3 regions of the Serratia sp. GW822-FHT06D09 genome follow, and region 2 is predicted to be linked to each of the others. Evidence: predicted binding sites of a transcription regulator. Region 2 holds the regulator's gene; each other region holds the start of a gene.
The links. The regulator PhoB, encoded in region 2, activates phosphate uptake and scavenging genes when phosphate is short. The targets are predictions, from matches to a motif close to CTGTCATAAAACTGNCNNAT.
Positions count from the first base shown of each region.

Region 1 (2,268 bases), on a different contig from region 2:
ATGGCGAAAAAATGTACGTAACGCGCAATGTCAAAGCCGCCGAACAGGCTAACCAAACCTTGTAACTGCACCGGTTTCCAAATGGCTAGTCCGGAGAGCACCAGCAGCAGCCCCAGAAGCAGTACGCCGAGGTACATCAGTTTTTGAATGGCGTTGTAATGACCATGCTGATGTTTGAGCCGCAGCGTCACGGCTTGCCAGATATCGCGCCGCAGCGCGCCGAGGCCAAGCGGCAGCAGATCGCGCCGCAAGTGGCCGCTGAACAGGCTCCACAAGACATAACACAGCGCGTTGCAGGCCAGCAGCCACATCACCGCCAGATGCCAGCCGATCGCGCCGCCCAGCCAGCCGCCGAGCGTGACTTGCGGCGGAAAGCGGAAGCCGAACAGCGGCGAAGCGTTATAGATTTCCCAGCCGCTCATGAACATGCAGACCATGGCGAACAGGTTAATCCAATGGGTCAGGCGGACCGGCCAGCGATGCACCGGCCGCGGCGCGTTGCTTTTCATCATGCACTCCTGAATTACATCGGTGGAACGGTACCGTCTTTGCCGGCAGAAATGCGGGTAGCAACGCGTTCGCCCTTATCGTCCATGGCGGAGAACAACACGATATGCGCGCCCGGTTTCAACAGGCTGCGGTCACCGGGATCCAGGGTAACGATCGGCACATCTTCCGGCACGTTAACGGTTTTCTGCTGGTTACCGTAGGTCACGGTCAGGGTGCGGCCGTTGGACTTCACCAGTTTGCCCACGGTGCCGTTGGTCATGGTGTCGACCTTACCGTCGGCGGATTCCCAGGCCGAGTGGCCTTCGCCGGTGCCACGCAGGCTGGCTGCGAACACGTGCACTTCCAACGCTTTCAAAGAGCCGTCCGGCTGCGGTACGGCAGCGGTGCCGATAAAGCTGTCCGGCTTGATATCATCCAGCGTGCCCTTCGACACGCTCAGCACTCGGGTCTGGTCATTGAGCTTGACGCTGACCTTTTCCCCTTTGCGATCGGTGACCTGCAGGCTGGTGTCGCTCACCTGATCGATAACGCCACGCAGCGGGGCAATCACCTTGCCTGGGGTTTGCGCTGCGGCGGCCGCACCGCTGCACAGCATGAGAGTGGAAAGCAGTAAACCGGCAAAACGATGACGGGTAATCATAAAGTTCTCCTTTGTTTAGGTTGCCGGTTAAGCATGGTTGAACACCGGGGACAGCACCATGTCCGTTTGATGACATTAATGTCATCAAGAATGTCCGCCAGAACTGCTAGTATTTCCGCAAGAGTCATGAGGTGGCGATAATGCGAATACTGGTGGTTGAAGACGACATCAGCACGGGTGATTACCTGAAAAAGGGGCTGGGAGAGGCGGGGTACAGCGTCGATTTGGCACGTAACGGCACCGACGGCCTGTTTCGGGCACTGGAACACGGCTATGACGCTATCGTGCTGGACGTAATGTTGCCGGGGCTGGACGGCTGGCAGATTATCGAGGTACTGCGCAAGAAAAGTGATGTGCCCATTCTATTTCTGACCGCGCGAGATGGGGTGCAGGATCGCATTCATGGCCTCGAACTGGGTGCCGATGATTACCTGATTAAGCCCTTCTCCTTTACGGAACTGGTGTTGCGTCTGCGCACTTTGCTGCGGCGTGGCACGGTACGTGAAGCCGATCACTATGTAATAGCCGACCTGCAGCTCGACGTGCTGCGCCGTAAAGCGGTGCGGCAGGAGCAGGTGATCGCGCTGACCAATAAAGAATTTATGTTGTTGCATCTTCTGGTACGACGTGAGGGGGAGGTATTGTCACGCACCATGATCGCCTCCCAGGTTTGGGACATGAACTTTGACAGCGATACCAACGTGGTGGATGTCGCCATCAAGCGGCTGCGTGCCAAGATTGACCGGCCGTTCGAGGTCAAGCTGATCCACAGCGTGCGTGGTATCGGCTACGTTTGCGAACCGCGTTCATGAAGGCCGTGATCCAGCGTTGGCGCGTCTTGTCACTGACGTTGCGCAGCGCCATGTTGTTTGCGCTGGTGGCGGCTCTGGTGGTTAGCGGCGCGGGCGGCTACCTGTACGGTGCAATGCGTCAGGAGATGACTACCCGTAGCGATTTGCAGGTTACCGGCCGGGTGGAGTATTACCGCAATTTGCTGAGTCAGCGTTTTCCGTTGGAGCGTCTGACGGCGAATACCGGCCTGTTCGAAAATATGCTGGGTAACGAACAGGACGTGCTGATTTTTCAGCAGCCGGGGAAAAAACCGTTAATCAACGTGA
Region 1 is NZ_JBXALO010000002.1:257,846-260,113, forward strand. Features, by position in the region: gene AC1RKG_RS05045 (cytochrome b/b6 domain-containing protein) at 1-509, opposite strand, end outside; gene AC1RKG_RS05050 (hypothetical protein) at 524-1,150, opposite strand; gene AC1RKG_RS05055 (heavy metal response regulator transcription factor) at 1,291-1,962, shown strand; gene AC1RKG_RS05060 (heavy metal sensor histidine kinase) at 1,959-2,268, shown strand, end outside.
Region 1: a site for PhoB is predicted at 1,207-1,226, ahead of AC1RKG_RS05055 (heavy metal response regulator transcription factor). Genes of this name have one in related genera too.

Region 2 (2,268 bases):
GAGCAGATCGCGCGGGCGCAGAAAAGGAATGGCGCACAATACCGCACCCGGTTGGCCGTCGCGTTGATTCAGCACCAGCACCTGTTGTTCGATTTCGCTCTGCGCATTGGCGATCACGGTGGTATTCAGGCAGGAAAGTAATTCACGCGATTCATTTAAGGTGGCCACGGAGTCGTGATTGCCGCCCAACACCACCAACTGGCAGCCGGTACGCTGCAGTTCCACCACGAAGCGGTTATACAGCTCGCGGGCGTAGCTTGGCGGCGAGCCGGTATCGAACAGATCCCCGGCGACGATCAGCGCATCCACCTGGTGTTGTTCGATCTGTTCGATCAGCCAGCGCAGAAATGCCTGATGCTCGGCGGCGCGGCTTTTGGTGAAAAAGTACTGGCCAAGATGCCAGTCAGAGGTGTGGATCAGGCGCATGACACTCCCGGGGCGATAGGGTAATGGCGGTGATTATAAAGGGCGTTGCGGCGGCTGTCGTGACGCAATCATTATGACAACTGAATGATTTTTCTTTGACGTTGGAAATAATCGCTATGCTTACTGCCTATAACAGCCCGCTTTTTTCATAAAAGTGTCACAAAACTGACGCATAATGGCGCCCGCAATCAACTGTGATCGCTAACACATTGGCAGGATTGACGATGGCAAGACGCATACTGGTGGTGGAAGACGAAGCGCCGATCCGTGAGATGGTGTGCTTTGTGTTGGAACAGAATGGTTACCAACCGTTGGAAGCTGAGGATTATGACAGCGCCGTGACGCGCCTGTCTGAGCCGTTCCCTGATTTAGTGTTGCTCGACTGGATGTTACCCGGGGGATCCGGCATTCAGTTTATTAAACATATGAAGCGTGAAGCGCTAACCCGCGATATTCCGGTGATGATGTTGACCGCGCGCGGTGAAGAAGAAGACCGGGTGCGCGGCCTGGAAGTCGGGGCGGATGATTACATCACCAAACCCTTCTCACCGAAGGAACTGGTGGCGCGCATCAAGGCGGTAATGCGCCGTATTTCACCGATGGCGGTGGAAGAAGTGATTGAAATGCAAGGGCTGAGCCTGGACCCTTCCTCACACCGCGTGATGGCTAACGAACAAGCGCTGGATATGGGGCCGACCGAGTTCAAGCTGTTGCACTTCTTTATGACCCATCCTGAACGCGTTTATAGCCGTGAGCAGTTGCTTAATCACGTCTGGGGCACTAACGTTTATGTGGAAGACCGCACCGTTGACGTGCACATCCGTCGGCTCCGTAAGGCGTTAGAGACCAGTGGTCATGACAAAATGGTTCAAACCGTTCGGGGCACCGGCTACCGATTCTCAACGCGCTACTGATCGCGCCGCGCTGGAGAATATGCCGTGTTAGAACGTCTATCCTGGAAGAGGCTGGCCCTGGAGCTGGCCCTTTTCTGCCTGCCTGCCTTACTGTTGGGGCTGATTTTCGGTTATCTGCCCTGGCTGCTGCTGGCCTCCGTGCTGGCGGCGTTGGTATGGAATTTCTACAATCAACTCAAACTTTCCCACTGGCTGTGGGTTGACCGCAGCATGACGCCGCCGCCTGGCCGCTGGAGCTGGGAACCGCTGTTTTACGGCTTGTATCAGATGCAGCAACGGAACCGTCGTCGGCGTCGTGAGCTGGCGCTGTTGATCAAACGCTTCCGTAGCGGAGCGGAATCGCTGCCCGATGCGGTAGTGATGACTACCGTCGAAGGCAATATCTTTTGGTGCAACGGGCTGGCGCAGCATTTGCTGGGTTTCCGCTGGCCGGAAGACAATGGCCAGCACATTCTCAACCTGTTGCGTTATCCGGAGTTCAGTCACTATCTGCAACAGCAGGAGTTCTCCCGCCCTTTGACGCTGCAACTGAATAACGAGCATTACGTCGAGTTTCGTGTGATGCCCTACTCCGAAGGGCAATTATTGATGGTAGCCCGCGATGTGACCCAGATGCGTCAACTGGAAGGGGCTCGGCGCAACTTCTTCGCTAACGTCAGCCACGAGTTGCGTACGCCGCTGACGGTATTGCAGGGTTACCTGGAAATGATGAGCGACGAAGAGCTGGATGGTTCGCTGCGCGGTAAGGCGTTGGGCACCATGCAGGAGCAGACTCGCCGCATGGACGGACTGGTCAAGCAACTGCTGACGCTGTCGCGCATCGAGGCGGCGCCTAACGTTGAAATGAACGAGCGGGTTGATATCCCCCTGATGTTGCGGGTGTTACAACGTGAGGCGCAATCGCTGAGCGGCGGCAACCACGAGATCA
Region 2 is NZ_JBXALO010000005.1:284,800-287,067, reverse strand. Features, by position in the region: gene sbcD (exonuclease subunit SbcD) at 1-426, opposite strand, end outside; gene phoB (phosphate response regulator transcription factor PhoB) at 651-1,340, shown strand; gene phoR (phosphate regulon sensor histidine kinase PhoR) at 1,365-2,268, shown strand, end outside.

Region 3 (2,268 bases), on a different contig from region 2:
GTTGTTCTGACAGGTCACCGCCGGTTGGTCGAGATTACCGTGATAGCTGGCCTTCGGCCCCTGCCAGCGCACCGGCATATTGCCGGCGGCAAACAGCCCCAACAGCGGCTTTTGCTGATTGGCGACGTTAACGGCGTTCAGGGCATCGAGGTTTTCCACCCACTGATAACCTAATGCAGTTGCCTGCTCTTTCAGTGATTTTCCCTGCCATTCGCCGCTTTTGGCTAACTGATTAAAGGATTTTGCTCCGCCGCCTAAGGTGACGTCGGCGCGGGCTTTGAGTAACTGTTCACTGATCGAACCGCGGCCGCCATTTTCCAGCGCGTTGGTTGCGCATTTTTCACTGGTCTCTTCCGGGCCGTAACATTTACGCGAGGTGACGTGGGAAATCTGCGCCGCAGGTGTGGCGTCTTGCAACTCTGCGGTGGAAACGTTGCCGGTGGCTTTACCCGCCGCTTTGGCAATTTCCAATAAGGTCGGTTGGTCTTTGCCATTAACGTCAACGCCCAGCGCGCCGTTATAGGTTTTGACGCCGCTGGACCAGGCAGTCGCGGAGGCGGCGGAGTCAGTGACGTAATCCGGCTTGTGGGTTTTCTTGTCCAGCGAATAATGGGTGTATTGGCCGGTTAACGGCAGGGCATCGATGCCTTTAAAATAGCCGCCTGCGCCTTCGGCATAGTTGCGTGCCGAAGTGATTTCCGAATCGCCCATGCCGTCGCCAATCAGCAAAATCACATTCTTGACCGTTTTATCAGACAACGAAGCTTTCAATGCCGCGGTTTGATCGCCACTCAGGCGACGTGCTCCGCCGGGTTCAACGATATTGCCGCGAGCCGCACGCTCGGAAAGTCCGGCAGCGTTGGCCTGCGTCTCATCGGCGAAGGCGCTTGAGCATAATAAGGCGGATAACACGGCACTGGCGATCAGGGAAACAGGCTGCAACATCGGGGAAAGCTCCTTGTCGTAATATAAAAACATAAATACCCGGTCGCCTTTCAAGCTACAGCGTGGTTACCAGCACTCGCTAACCCCAGGTTACTTACTGGAGTAAGCGCCTGGGGATGAGCGAACAGGATGCCTGACTGTGGCTTAAAAATCATAGGGGTATAACACGAACTTGTTAGGCAGGGAGGGTAATGCAGGGGTGTGACACTTTTATGACGGTAAAGAAGACGCAAAAGGGATAGCCGGGCGGCTATCCCAGGCAGGCCATTATTCGCTGCGGGCGGGAATGTTGACGCCGCGTTGCACCGCCGGTCGTGCCAGACCGCGCTCCAGCCATTGCCCTACGCGTGGGAAACTGTCGAAATCGACTATCTCGCGGGCTTCGTAGAAGCCGATCAGATTACGCACCCAGCCCAACAGTGAAATGTCGGCAATGGTGTAATCCTGGCCCATGATCCAGTCGCGGCCTTCAAGCCGGCTTTCCAGTACGCCCAGCAGGCGTTTCGACTCATTCTTATAACGCTCAAGCGGGCGCTTATCTTCGTATTCACGACCGGCGAAACGGTGGAAGAAGCCGAGCTGACCGAACATGGGGCCAACGGCCGCCATTTGGAAAAATACCCACTGAATGGTTTCATAACGCAGAGCCGGATCCTGCGGCAGGAACTTGCCACTTTTTTCCGCCAGATACAGCAGAATGGCGCCGGATTCGAACAGGGGTAATGGCCTGCCGCCAGGGCCATCGGGATCGATGATTGCCGGGATCTTGCCGTTCGGGTTCAGCGACAAAAACTCGGGCGTCCAGGTCTCGTTTTTGCCGATGTCGATCAGGTGCGCTTCATACGGCAGGCCGATCTCCTCCAGCATGATAGAAACTTTTACCCCGTTCGGCGTGGGCAGCGAATAGAGCTGCAGCCGCTCCGGATGCTGCGCCGGCCACAGTTTGGTGATTGGGAATTGGGTTTGATCGAGCATGGGGAGTCCTCGGGTTGACGGTTTGCTTATTGAGTATTGCACCAAAACTAACCTGTTGTGAGGTTAAACAGTGAGGTCAAAATGTGCTTTAAGCGCTTTTTTTCCGCTGGCGGTGAGCTGCAGTTCACGACTCTCCAACTGGCGTTTTATCCAGCCACGACGGATAAATGCGGTAAGCATCGCCGCACCTAATGCACCACCCAGATGGGCCTTGCGTTCGCTCCAGTCCAGGCAGCCGCAGGCGAAGCGCCTTCGTGAGGGCGCAGGGGAACAGTCGACGCCCAACCGAGTGAGTGCAGCGTGGCCAGCCTCGCTTAACCGATAGTCTTCCTCACCTTCTAACCAGGT
Region 3 is NZ_JBXALO010000002.1:294,049-296,316, forward strand. Features, by position in the region: gene phoA (alkaline phosphatase) at 1-945, opposite strand, end outside; gene AC1RKG_RS05205 (glutathione S-transferase N-terminal domain-containing protein) at 1,213-1,920, opposite strand; gene AC1RKG_RS05210 (ArsR/SmtB family transcription factor) at 1,984-2,268, opposite strand, start outside.
Region 3: a site for PhoB is predicted at 1,145-1,164, ahead of phoA (alkaline phosphatase). Genes of this name have one in related genera too.